DNA from 4 places in the Psychrobacillus sp. INOP01 genome. Region 1 is predicted to be linked to each of the others. Evidence: riboswitches for the same ligand, from Rfam matches in the RefSeq annotation. Region 1 holds a riboswitch; each other region holds the start of a gene.

Region 1 (3,217 bases):
GGTCATTACGTGGTCAATTACGTTTACCCCTGCCCCAGTTGCTGACATAATGGTTGTATCTGAAATAGGGGAACAATGATCACCAAAAACTGCACCTGCTAAAACTGCCGCTAAAACTGGAAGTAATAATTCCGGCTCTACTACCATAATGATGCTTGCTCCAATTGGTAGTAAAATCCCAAAGGATCCCCATGACGATCCAGTTGCGAAAGCCATAAAAGCTGTTAAAACAAAAAGTAAGACTGGTATTATCCCTACCGGAATATTATTTTCTGTAACAAGCTTAGCTAAAAACTCACCAGTTCCTAGTGCTGTTATTAAAAACGAAAGAGACCAAGCAAATATTAAAATACAAATAGCCGGTAACATTGAATTTATACCTGAAATAACTGCTTTCCCTATTAACCCTATATTTGCCTCTGTGTTTTTCTTGAATTGACGAGTATACAATAATATAGCTAAAATACTCGATACCAGCCCACCTAAAAATAGAGAGAATGGAACGTCTGTGTTCTCAAAAATAACAAATAAGTTCATTACTTTTCCTGAAGCTTGGTAGCCTGTCCAAAACATCGCAAATAGAGTTACAGCAATTAACGATACAATTGGTAGGATTAAATCATTCACTTTACCAAAATTATTTTCCGGGAAATTACCTTGTAAATCACCTGGATTTGATTTATTTGGATCAAAAAGAACACCCGTTTCTTTTGCAAGAGTTTCATGTTTCTTCATCTCGCCTAAGTCGTTGTCTGTCCATGCAGTAAAAAATACCATTGCAAGCGCAGCAATTACATAGAAATTCATCGGTGCCATTAACATAAACGCCTCAAGTGGTGTATAGTCTGTTACTGCATGAGTAGCAAAAATAACACCCAGCTGACTTATTAAAAATGCGCCCCAGCTAGAAACTGGAGAAACTACACAAACAGGTGCTGATGTAGAGTCGATAAAATAAGCTAGCTTTGCACGAGATACTCGATGAGAATCTGTAATTGGTCGAGCAATTTGTCCGACAGCAAGCGCATTAAAATAATCGTCTACAAAAATAATAATTCCTAAAAAGGCTGTTAATAGCTTTGATCCCCGATTTGTTTTAATACGCTTAACTGCCCATGCTGCAAAAGCTGTACTTCCTCCAGATAAGCTGACAATCGCGGTAATTACTCCGAGCAGCAATATAAAAGATAATATATAAATATTATACATATTCAATCCATTATCCCAAAACGACGTGATAAAGGAATCCCAAAGAATGATTAATGAATCAATTGGCGAAAAGCTTTCTACTAATAAAGCTGCCGAAACGATTCCGACCCCCAATGATAATAAAACTCTCTTCGTCACAAGCACCATTACAATCGCCAGTAGTGGCGGCAAAATCGAAAATATCGTATTTTCCAAAACAATTTCCTCCTAAATAAAAAAGCCAACCTAATATCATATAGGTTGGCTTTTAGTAAAAATTTTAAGCATAAATTTTCTACTCTGTAGCTCTCCATTTATACTTTTGTATAAATGACAGTGTTATTTTTGTTCAAAATAACCCCAACTAGATTTGTCTCGACGATCAGCATCTAATTTCGGCAAAACTTCCTTCCGTTTACAATCACAGTTGTCATTCTCCTGTAAACTACTCTTAAGTTCTGCAGCCTCTACCTATTTCTATTTGTTTCTCCTAGTATAGCAGTAAATGCTATGTTTTAAAGGTTTTTTATTTTTCAGGTAATGGTAGTGGTACCTCTATTGATGGAGCAGCGTCCCCATCGCCACCTGTATATATATAAGGAACTTGGCCTTGCACGATTCCCATAGCAACAGGTATACTCTGTTCAACCGTACTCATTTTACTTGCTAGAGGAACGATTATTTGTACATTTACCTTAATGTGGATATTGACTTCAACATAAGCATTATTTATACCAAATTTAGTAATTGAAGGCACTACATTTGATTGTACATTTCCGATGACGTGAAAGCGTATAGGGATTTTCGGACCTAAGTTACCAATGATGGGTATATTCGTCGCTTGCCCCATTGGAACGAAAAATACGACTCCCCCCTGATCCTCCATCGTTTGTTTATCGTACTCGATGTCATCTAAATAAGGTAGACTTGAAAAGTTCCCCTGCTCAGCTTGCTCCAAATGAGACTGAACCAGCTGATTTGTATCAGATAGTATACGATTTATTATTTCTGTATTAAATCGAGTAGTTACCATTGTAGTACTATCTGATGGTACCTCTTCGATTATGTCATTTACATCGAGCGTATTGGAAATTCTTGAGTTAATAGCTTTATTAATTACCATGGATGCTATTTTAGTTGTTTGAACTTCTGCATATTCCAAGTAGGTTGCAGTCAACTGCTTATTAATATAATAGATGAGACCTCCAACTGATAACATAAAACAGATTAAAAAAATGGCTAATTTACGCTGACTAGTAAAGAAAGCAAATCGTTTTTTCTTCTTTCTATAGAACAAAAACAATCCCCCTAATTACTACTTATGTAAGGAGAGGGATTTTCATGACTTATATTCATTTTTTTCATACTGTCCATACCATTTCACGATATCTCGAATCATTTCTGGCATAAAATATTGTTTTGGTGCAAATTTTAATGAAGGAAAAAAGTAACCGAATGTAAACATATCTAAAGTTGCCAGTGTATATATTTCTTCAAATTCAAGCTGTGTTTCATTGACTAATACTGTACCATCTTCTAGTTCTTGAAGTTGTTCATATAATATTGCTCCTAGATAGTTACCTCTGAACCCTAACCCTTTTACTTCAAGCTTTGGCCATTTTTCATTTTTCGCTGTACGAATGACTTCGAGTAGCTCTGTGCCAGTTAATGTAATGACACATGGATTAATTGGGTGTGGCAAACATTGATGTAAATCTCTCGCAGTAATCGGCCCCTGCTGAAGGTCCTTTAAAAAAATTCCTGCTGGGAACATTGCACAGTTTGCATTCGTAAAGGCTAGAAGGGCTTTTCCGAAGAAATGAGATAAATCCGATTCCTTAAACCATTCCTTCTTCAATATAGAAGGGTTATAAAAAGCAATACTAGACATTTCAGCTATTCCTTCATTTTCCCATGCTAACTGTGAATCACTTGCGTTCATTGGAACTGGCAGTGTTTCTGTACGAAATAATATTGCCCTCTTCGATTGGATTGCTCTTGCTACATGATCAAATTCCAATGTCACAAG
Region 2 (3,217 bases), 270 kb from region 1:
AAAAATGCCCAAATAGCTCTTACGGAGAAATTCCATTTAATCGAAAGACAAGAGGAACGGACGATAGGAGCAGTTGAGCAGCTTGGTGATTCAATGGGGATTGCACCGCCTATGCGTATTGAAGCTTTTGATAACTCGCATATTCATGGGACTGATGCAGTATCAGCAATGGTTGTTTTTATTGATGGCAGGGCCAGTAAAAAGGATTATCGTAAATATAAAACAAAAACTGCAGCAAAACATGATGATTACGGAGCGATGCGTGAAGTTGTACGTAGAAGATATACTAGAGTACTTAAGGAAAATTTGCCGCTACCTGATTTAATAATTATTGATGGGGGAAAAGGGCAAATTGAAGCTGCACGCGAAATTATAGAGGATGAACTAGGGCTAGATATTCCAATTGCAGGTCTTGCAAAGGATGGCAAGCATCAAACTTCCCAGCTTATTTACGGAGACCCTTTGGAGCTAATACCGATGAAGCGGACTAGTGAAGGTTTTTATTTGCTACAACGTATTCAAGATGAAGTCCATCGTTTTGCTATAACTTTCCATAGGCAGCAGCGAGGAAAGCATACTATTGCATCTTCGCTAGATGGTATAGAAGGTATCGGGCCTCAGCGGAAAAAGTTATTATTAAAGCATTTTGGTTCCTTAAAGAAAATACAAGCAGCTAGTAAAGAGGAGTTTATGGAAGCGGGTCTTCCAAGTAAGCAAGCAGAGATTATGGTTAATCATTTTCAGAAAAATGTATTGTCTTCTGAATAATCATATGCTATATTTGAATGAATTTAACTTGAATCAGTACAAGAATATTGCAAATATGCAAATAAAAACTGCTGGTTCAATTTAAGTCTCTGGCAAATGTTACAGATTTTGAAGAGAGTTTTAAAGGGTATTAGCCTAAGTAAGTCGCATTTATGCGAAAAAGGCTACCTGACCTGCATCACGTAGGCCAAAACGCAATTTAAAATTTGGATGCAATTACGCCGAAGTATAATTTAATATTCACTGATTTTAAGTGAAGATAGAGGTGCGATTAGACATCAGTACTCAGCAGGAGGAAGGAAAGTTCCTAGAATAGCTGAGGAAAGGGTCTTTCGCCGAAACATAGAATAGCTTTTCCTATTCTATTGTTGGTTCTGCATTTAATAGATGTAGAATTGTCAGAATTTATATTCTGGAGGGCTATCTCACATGGGCAGATTTTTTGGACCGTGTATGAGACAATGCTTTTCACAATATGTGGAAAGCATTTTTTGATCCTTTCAGGTAAAGAGAAACGACAATCAGTGGGGGGGTTCTTCATCCCTAACTAATTGTTAGTTGAACCATTCGGGCTTTTACGGGCAGTTATTCTCCCACTAAGTCTATTGTGCACTGATGGAGTCGTTAAAGTGGGAGTCTTACTGCGCGTTAAAGCGCGTTAAAAAAGGGAGCGGATGTTCATGACTAAAATTGTAATGAAGTTTGGCGGTACTTCAGTTGAATCAACAGAAAAAATTGCAAATGTTGCGAATCGAGTGAAACTGGAAAAAGAAAAAGGTCATAATATTGTCGTTGTTGTATCTGCAATGGGTAAAACAACGGATGAATTATCAAACCTTGCTTTCGGATTAGCGGAATCACCATCAAAACGTGAAATGGACATGCTATTATCTAATGGAGAGCAAGTTACTATGGCTTTACTAGCTATTAAGTTAAATGCAATTGGGATAGATGCGATCTCTCTAACAGGGGCTCAGGCAGGTCTCATAACAGATAATGTACATAGAAATGCAAAGGTACTAAAACTGGACCCTTCTAAAATTGACGGTCTACTTGCCACAAATAAAGTAGTTATTGTAGCAGGCTTCCAGGGAATATCAGAAGCAGGAGAGATTACGACCCTTGGCAGAGGGGGATCTGATACAACTGCTGTAGCTATTGCTGCTTCTATCGGAGCGGAAATTTGCGATATTTATACGGATGTTGATGGTATTTATACATCAGATCCGCGTTATATTGAGAATGCTCGGAAACTTGAACAACTTGAATATGACGAAATGCTAGAACTAGCTAATTTAGGCGCAGGAGTATTACATCCGCGTGCTGTTGAATTTGCTAAAAACTATAAGGTACCATTACGAGTACGTCCAAGCTATAAAGATGGAGAAGGAACGATTTTGAAGGAGGAAGTAGATGTGGAAAATAATTTAGTAGTTCGTGGGGTAGCGTTTGAATCCGATATCGTTCGATTAACTATAGAATATGAGGTGCCATTTAATGGCTCATTAGCTTCTATTTTCACAACTCTAGCTGCAAATCATATAAACGTGGATATAATTGTTCAGTCGATAGTTGATGGAGTGAAGCCAGCAGTTTCTTTTTCTATTAAAAAGGAATCTCTTGCTGAAGCGATTACAGTTTTAGAAACACATAAACAAGAGCTTGGCTTTACCTTCGCAGATTTTGAAGTAGGACTTTCAAAGGTTTCTATTGTAGGTTCTGGTATGGTATCGAACCCAGGTGTTGCAGCTCAAATGTTTGATCGACTTAGAACAGAGAATATTCCTGTGAAGATGGTAAGTACATCTGAGATAAAAGTGTCAGTTGTTGTACCTCAGCAACATATGATTGATGCTGCTAATGCCTTGCATGACGAGTTCGATCTTGCGTTAACTCATCAATCAGTTTAAACATTTTTTCTTAATTGTTAATAAAAACCGGGCAAAAAAGAGGCCCGGTCCTTTTATGTCAAAATCCTGTTTCTATCGTTTTAGAAGTGCTTAGGACAGACGTTTTGCTATAGGATTACCGTTTGATTTTTAATAAGGCTGGTCGTGACTGCGTCACGACCAGCCTTATTTTCTAGGTAATCTTATGGCGGTTGCCTGTCCGTCGCCCTTCTACAAATATTAGAAATCTTGAAGAACATTTTTATATACGCTAATCTTTTGAAAAAGGGTGACAGGAAAAGTCAAAAATTGACTAACCTGCTACCCTTTAGTTTTAGAATCCCATTTTATTTGTAAAGAGACTAATCCGTTCTTTTTAACTTCCTCGTCATAACATTCGGTTAAATAGCCAGTAAGCTTTTGTTGTTGTTCAGCTAAAAAACCTGCTTCTAATCGATGACTTCTACTTTGTCCACTCTGAGGTAGATTATATGTACTTAACGTATAGAAAGCTGAATCTTTTGTAGTTTTTTCTAAATGTAAAGTGCCCCATCCAGCTT
Region 3 (3,217 bases), 450 kb from region 1:
CAATTACTTTCTGCTCAGAATTCAAAATTGCTCCGTCATGACCAAAAAATTATTATGAATTTTCTCTATTTTTCACTTCACTCATTAAGTAATCGACAAACAGATCATCTCTTACCAAAGCTGCCTCATAGTTTCTTTTCAAGAACCGCTCGCCTTCTTCAAAACTAGTAAAGGTTTGTTCTATTTCTGTTTTATTTTTTTCAAGGATCCAATCCTGATTATTTTTAGAATACAAAATGAAAGTATCATTATTTCTATTCTTATAAAAAGAACCGAAAGATGATTTTTTCAAATTATATTGATTTCTTTTTGCATCTTCTGGTATTGGAGACAGATGGAAAGTGTCCAACACAAATAATTTATAAGCTTCCTCTGTTAAAGTACAGCCAGATGCTTTTTGATGACCTCCACCGCCGAACTGACCAGCAACTTCAGATACATCAATATGGTCATAAATCGTACGAAGGGAGATTCTTTTTCCTCCCATTATCACTATTGCTATATAGTCGAGATGTGGATATTCTTTTCCTAGTTCATTGCCCAGCTCTGAATGATACGTTTCAGCATACACGATACCAGCTAAAAGTTCTCCTACATTTGCCTGTACAATCTCTCTTTTCTTCCGACGAATATACCGGTCAATCTTGTCTTCTTCCATGTTCAATATTTTCTTTTCAAATTCATCAAAATCGAAATGGTCACTTATGCGAAGTCGATCCATCATTTTTCCTTCAAATTCTTCAATAGATACTAAATAGAAAAGTGAGTTAAGGGAATGAGCTTGTTGGTTCCCGTTCTTCTCCCACTCCCACGTATCATACTGCCTTACTAGCTCTACAAATTCCGTTAGTGCAGCAGTTGGTTCCAACAGTTTATTTGTTACAAGATATTCATATAACAATGAAGTAGCAGAAGTTAATTTACCTTCTTGATCTTCTACTAAAATATATCCCCACTCATAATCATTAAAATGCAAAGCCGATTTATGATGATCAATTAGTTGGACCTTCCCTTTTGCATTGTAAAAATCATTAAGTCTTTTTTCATTATCCTCGTTTGGACTCAAATCAGTTACAAATAAAAACGTATCTGGCTCATCATTTTCTAAAAAATATTCAATCTCTCGATTAAGGGATGAAATCGAATTGTAACGCACTTTCACTTGCTCTCCAAAAGCTAGCTTTGCTAAAATACCACATCCGACTCCATCTAAATCATTATGAGACAATAATTTATACATCCTTTTCACCTCTAGTATAGTATGGGTTTTGCTTGTGAAACTTATTAGTTTTCATCAAAAATATAGTTTATCATGCCATAAAAATAAGTTAATATTTATTTTACAGGTAAACTCTTGCAAAAGTATTAAAAAGCATGTATTATTTTAATAATTAAATATTCTCTTATTTCAAGCACATTTGAAGTAAGGATAGAGGCGCGAAGACCATCAGTACACATTCGGAGGATAATGAGATCCTATGACAATTGTGGAAAGGGGAATTTGCCGAAGTTGAAAGAATCTCATTTTTCTTGAAGCTGGTTCAGCTGTTGAATAAACACTGAATTGTCATATAGGAGACTATATGGAGGGCTATCTTACGCACAGAAATATTACTTTATTTCTACTGCAACAACGAGCCCTCGTTGTTGCTTTTTTGCGTCTAATTAACTTGAGTAAGCAAGTTTCAAGTTAAGCCTCTGGCGGAATTCTTAGATTTTGAAGGGAATTTTTAAAGGCTACCTGACTTGCATCACGCAGGCCTGAGCACACTTCAAAATCTAGACGCAATTATCGCCGAGGCATAATTGATAACTGCCCTTCTCCCTGAATTTTTAATAATAAAACTATAGGATGTGGAGAAGTTATGAATTTTGGACAAATATTAACGGCTATGGTGACTCCTTTTGATCGTAATGAAGAGATAGATTTTCCAGCCACACGAAATTTAATAAATTATTTAATTGCCAATGGAACAGAAGGGTTAGTCGTATCTGGTACAACTGGAGAATCTCCTACGTTAACAGAAGAAGAAAAAGTCCAGCTGTTTAAATTTACAGTGGAAGTTGTGAATGGTAGAGTCCCAGTAATTGCTGGTACCGGCTCATATAACACTAAAGCATCCATCGATTTAACAAGACAAGCAGCTGATGCAGGTGTCGATGGTATTATGCTTGTAGTTCCGTATTATAACAAGCCTTCACAAGAAGGTTTATACCAACACTTCAAAACTATTGCTGCAGTTACATCATTGCCGACTATGCTATACAATATTCCAGGTCGTAGTGTCGTCAACATGTCAGTAGAAACTGTTATCCGACTTTCCGAAATTCCGAATATCGTTGCTATTAAAGAAGCTGGCGGGAATTTAGATACAATGTCTGAAATTATTAGTAATACACCTGAAGACTTTTCGCTATATAGTGGTGATGATGGGTTAACAATTCCGGTACTATCGATTGGTGGAACAGGAGTTATTTCAGTAGCATCACATGTTATTGGAAATGAAATGCAAGCTATGATAGCAAAGTTTAATAGTGGCAATGTAAGAGAAGCTGCTAAGGATCACCGCAGACTATTACCTGTCATGAAAGCACTATTTGCAGCACCAAATCCAACACCTGTAAAAACAGCATTAAATTTAAAAGGAATTCCTGTAGGTGGCGTTCGCTTACCTATGGTTCCTTTAAATGCGGAGGAACTCAGTGCTTTACAGAGTATATTAGCCGCACAGCTAGAAACTGTATCCTCATAAGAAAAGCAGGAGCACCCTTTAGGAAAAAACTGTTTTAAATCGATTTCTTAAGACTTTGAATAGACTTGTCGCTAAATTATGCTCTCTTTTCTCGGTAGTTTTAAGTGTTTATCTTTCCTAAATACAGCTTGTTTCACTGCATTTACTGAAACTAATTCTGTCACCTTGGCCATAGGCTGTGCTAAATCCTATTAATAAAGACTACTCTCTTGATTGATTGGAGTGGAAGGCGGCGACTCCAGCGGGATAAGCGAGAAAGTCGAGACCCCGCAGGGAGGAAGCGTAGCGCCGCCCGAGGAGGCTCGACCTCGCCCGCGGAAAGCGTCCGCCGGAAACGAAAATCAATAGTATTACTAGATAGATCTTATTCTCCAAAATAAAAGAGCGAACTCCAACTATCATTTGGATTCGCTCTTTTATAATTTAACTTCTATATTTTACTGCTAAGCCTTTTAAGAATTTAC
Region 4 (3,217 bases), 1.2 Mb from region 1:
TAAGTTAAATTGTTGGAAAACCATTCCTAGCTTTGTTCGGTAGGCATGGATATCATGTTTTTCATCTAAAATATTCTCTCCGTTATAAATGATTTGCCCGCCACTGGGCTTTTCTAACAAGTTTATACAACGAAGTAAAGTGGACTTCCCTGATCCAGAGGAACCAATGATGCAAACAACTTCTCCCTTGTTCACCGAAAAATCTATATCTCTTAGAACCTCATGATTTCCGAAGGATTTACTTAAATGTTGAACTTCGATGACATTTTCCATAGATTTTTCCTCCTTCGTTTAATCTAAATTAGTATTATTTTTGGTTAACATAAGTTGTGGTGGTGGCTGCCCAATCATGCTGTAGTTTTCAGGTCCATCTAATTTTCTTTCTATATAACGTAATATTAATGTTACAGTAAACGTCATAACGAAATACAAAATACATGCTATAAAGAACGGTTCAAAGTACTTAAAGCTTATACCTGCAACTGTTTTCGCTTGAAAATATAGTTCCGTGACACCGATCACGTTTAATACCGATGTATCTTTAATATTTATGATAAATTGATTGCCTGTTGCTGGCAAAATATTTCGGATTACTTGAGGTAAAACAACACTCCACATTGTTTGAACGTGATTCATACCAATTGCTTGTGCAGCCTCGAATTGTCCTTTATCAATCGAAATGACACCACCCCGCACAATTTCTGCCATATAAGCTCCCGTGTTAATCGAAACGATGAATATCGCTGCCATTGTGCGGTCCATATCTATTCCAAAGGCTAGCGCAGACCCATAGAATATCACCATTGCTTGTACAATCATTGGTGTTCCTCTGAAAAATTCAATATATACAGAAAGTATCAGATTAACTATTTTTAATACAATACGTTTTAGTTTTCTTTCAGGCGTAGGAATTGTACGAATAACCCCTGCCAGTAAACCAATAACTGCTCCAATAATCGTCCCAATTATGGAGATTAATAGTGTCATTCCTGCTCCACGAAGGAACATCGGCCAGTTACTTGTAATCATCGAAATAATATATTCTATGCTCATACATTTCCCTCCTTCCAAATAAAAACCGACTGCAAAAAGATGCAGCCGGTATCACTTCATCCTTATTCTGCCGCTGGTTGGTTATTAATAGCAGCATCCATTATTTCTTGTCGCTCTTCTTCAGAAATTTCCGCTAAAATTTTGTTGATTGCCTCAGTTAAATCACTATCTTTTTTCAAACCTACAGCCACTGCTGTATCCTCTTCTTTTGCTTTAAATCCTTCCGTAAATTCAACCATTGCGAAGTTTTTATTTGCAGAAGAAGCACTAATCCCTTCTGGGCGCTCAGATACATAGCCATCAATAACTCCAGATTCCAAAGCTACACGCATTGCGGAGAAATTATCAGAGGCTGGTTGTTTTTTCACATCTTTAATTTGATCGATTACACCATAATGTGAAGTATTCAGCTGACCCGTAATTTTAGCACCACTAAAATCTTGAATAGAAGTAGCCCCTTCAAAAGGACCACCTTTTTTTACAACCATAACAAAGTTGGATGTATAATAGTTTTCTGAAAAGTCGATTGTTTCTTTACGCTCTTTTGTAGGAGACATTCCCGCTATAATTGCATCAATTTTATCTGATTGTAATGATGGTACAAGTCCATCCCATTCTGTTTTGACGATCACTAGCTCTTTTCCTAAACCATCTGCAATGCGTTTAGCAATTTCTACATCATATCCACCGGCATATTCTGCGTTTCCAGCAATCTTCACTCCACCATTGGAATCATCTAGCTGTGTCCAGTTAAAAGGTGCATAACCAGCTTCTAAACCTACTGTAAATGTATCTGCTGCTCCTTTAGAATCATCCGATGAAGATCCTGAAGTTTCTGTAGTGTCTGTTCCACAAGCTGCTATTAACAATAATAAGCTTGCGAATATCGTTAAAAGTACTAATCTCTTTTTCATTCTAATTACTCCCTTTTTTAATAATGTATGTTCGTTCCTATAAAAAAAGACAACTTGTACAAAAAAAGACCTGAGATGAACTCAGGTCGCAATATGTATAGTTGCCCTAAATCCTCTACTTTTCCCTAAATGAGATAGCACACCATTATAAACTGGGATGTTTATAGTGGACAGTCCTGCAATTATTAACTGCAGACCCAGCAAGTAATACCGAGCAATATTACAAACTTCGGCGACATTTCCTTCTCCCTAGTATCATAGCTTCTCAAACTCCACTAAGGACTGTTAAATATCGCGCCTCTACCTCACTATACTAAGTGAGGTCGTATTCAATTATGTTTCATAGTTTACAATACACGTATAATCCTGTCAACTGCTTCAGAATTATTATTTAGCTAAGTATATGTTATAATGATCAGTGGCAATATAAAAATAAAGAAAATTTAATTATTATTGCGTCTTTTCACATTGATAATTATTTTTTTTAATAGGAGTTGATATTATGGGATCTGTCCAGCTTACAGATCACAAAGTAACTGAAGAGATAGACAAAGATTATTCATTAGAGAAGGTACCCCGTAGCCAAAGAAATATGGGTTGGTTAAGTATAACCAATATTACATTAGGAATAGCCACTGCCATTTTTTACTTTCAAATGGGGAGCGTAATGGCTCTTCAATTTGGGGCACTTAATGCTATTATCTCCTCCATTTACGCAATAATAGTTGCCGGTATACTAGGAACCTTTATTGCTTACTTATCTGCAAAATCTGGTATGAATGTCAATTTATTATCCAGAGGAGGAGGTTTTGGCTATATAGGTGCTTCCTTAACGTCCTTCCTCTACGCGACAAACTTTATTATGTATTGTGCATTTGAAGGTCTCATTTTAGTTTCCGCGGTTCACACCTTCTTCCCCTCCCTACACGAATGGGCGCTAATCATTTTCTTCGGGTTTATCGTTATACCTTTAAATTGGTTTGGAATCAAACAGCTAGATAGAATACAAAGATGGTCTTTACCTATATTTGTTATTTTCTTAATAACAGCAATTGTTATATCGTTTTATGAGCCTCCTGTATTTGAAGGACCATTTTGGACTTATCTACCTGAAGGAGTACAAGTTGGAGGACAAGCTTTGCTTCTCTGCATAGGAATGCAACATGGAATAATGGGTCTAACAGCCCTCATAGCATCTGATTATGCACGTTTTCTAAAACCGAAAGATATTAAAATTGGATCTGTCGTAA

The links. Region 1 has a riboswitch for lysine ahead of KD050_RS04415 (Na+/H+ antiporter NhaC family protein). Riboswitches for the same ligand answer to the same signal wherever they lie in the genome.
Region 2: it holds a riboswitch for lysine, as region 1 does, so the genes downstream of both, KD050_RS03025 (aspartate kinase) here and KD050_RS04415 (Na+/H+ antiporter NhaC family protein) in region 1, are expected to answer to the same signal.
Region 3: it holds a riboswitch for lysine, as region 1 does, so the genes downstream of both, dapA (4-hydroxy-tetrahydrodipicolinate synthase) here and KD050_RS04415 (Na+/H+ antiporter NhaC family protein) in region 1, are expected to answer to the same signal.
Region 4: it holds a riboswitch for lysine, as region 1 does, so the genes downstream of both, KD050_RS10550 (transporter substrate-binding domain-containing protein) here and KD050_RS04415 (Na+/H+ antiporter NhaC family protein) in region 1, are expected to answer to the same signal.

What each region holds. Positions count from the first base shown of each region.
Region 1 is NZ_CP073315.1:859,829-863,045, forward strand. It holds gene KD050_RS04415 (Na+/H+ antiporter NhaC family protein) at 1-1,404, opposite strand, end outside; lysine riboswitch at 1,484-1,666, opposite strand; gene yunB (sporulation protein YunB) at 1,715-2,485, opposite strand; gene KD050_RS04425 (bifunctional metallophosphatase/5'-nucleotidase) at 2,528-3,217, opposite strand, start outside.
Region 2 is NZ_CP073315.1:589,947-593,163, reverse strand. It holds gene uvrC (excinuclease ABC subunit UvrC) at 1-768, shown strand, start outside; lysine riboswitch at 1,021-1,199, shown strand; gene KD050_RS03025 (aspartate kinase) at 1,449-2,678, shown strand; gene KD050_RS03020 (YslB family protein) at 2,979-3,217, opposite strand, start outside.
Region 3 is NZ_CP073315.1:1,310,860-1,314,076, forward strand. It holds gene KD050_RS06675 (DHH family phosphoesterase) at 53-1,240, opposite strand; lysine riboswitch at 1,423-1,602, shown strand; gene dapA (4-hydroxy-tetrahydrodipicolinate synthase) at 1,866-2,753, shown strand; gene KD050_RS06685 (YehS family protein) at 3,177-3,217, opposite strand, start outside.
Region 4 is NZ_CP073315.1:2,072,853-2,076,069, forward strand. It holds gene KD050_RS10540 (amino acid ABC transporter ATP-binding protein) at 1-273, opposite strand, end outside; gene KD050_RS10545 (amino acid ABC transporter permease) at 292-1,053, opposite strand; gene KD050_RS10550 (transporter substrate-binding domain-containing protein) at 1,116-1,967, opposite strand; lysine riboswitch at 2,095-2,278, opposite strand; gene KD050_RS10555 (purine-cytosine permease family protein) at 2,470-3,217, shown strand, end outside.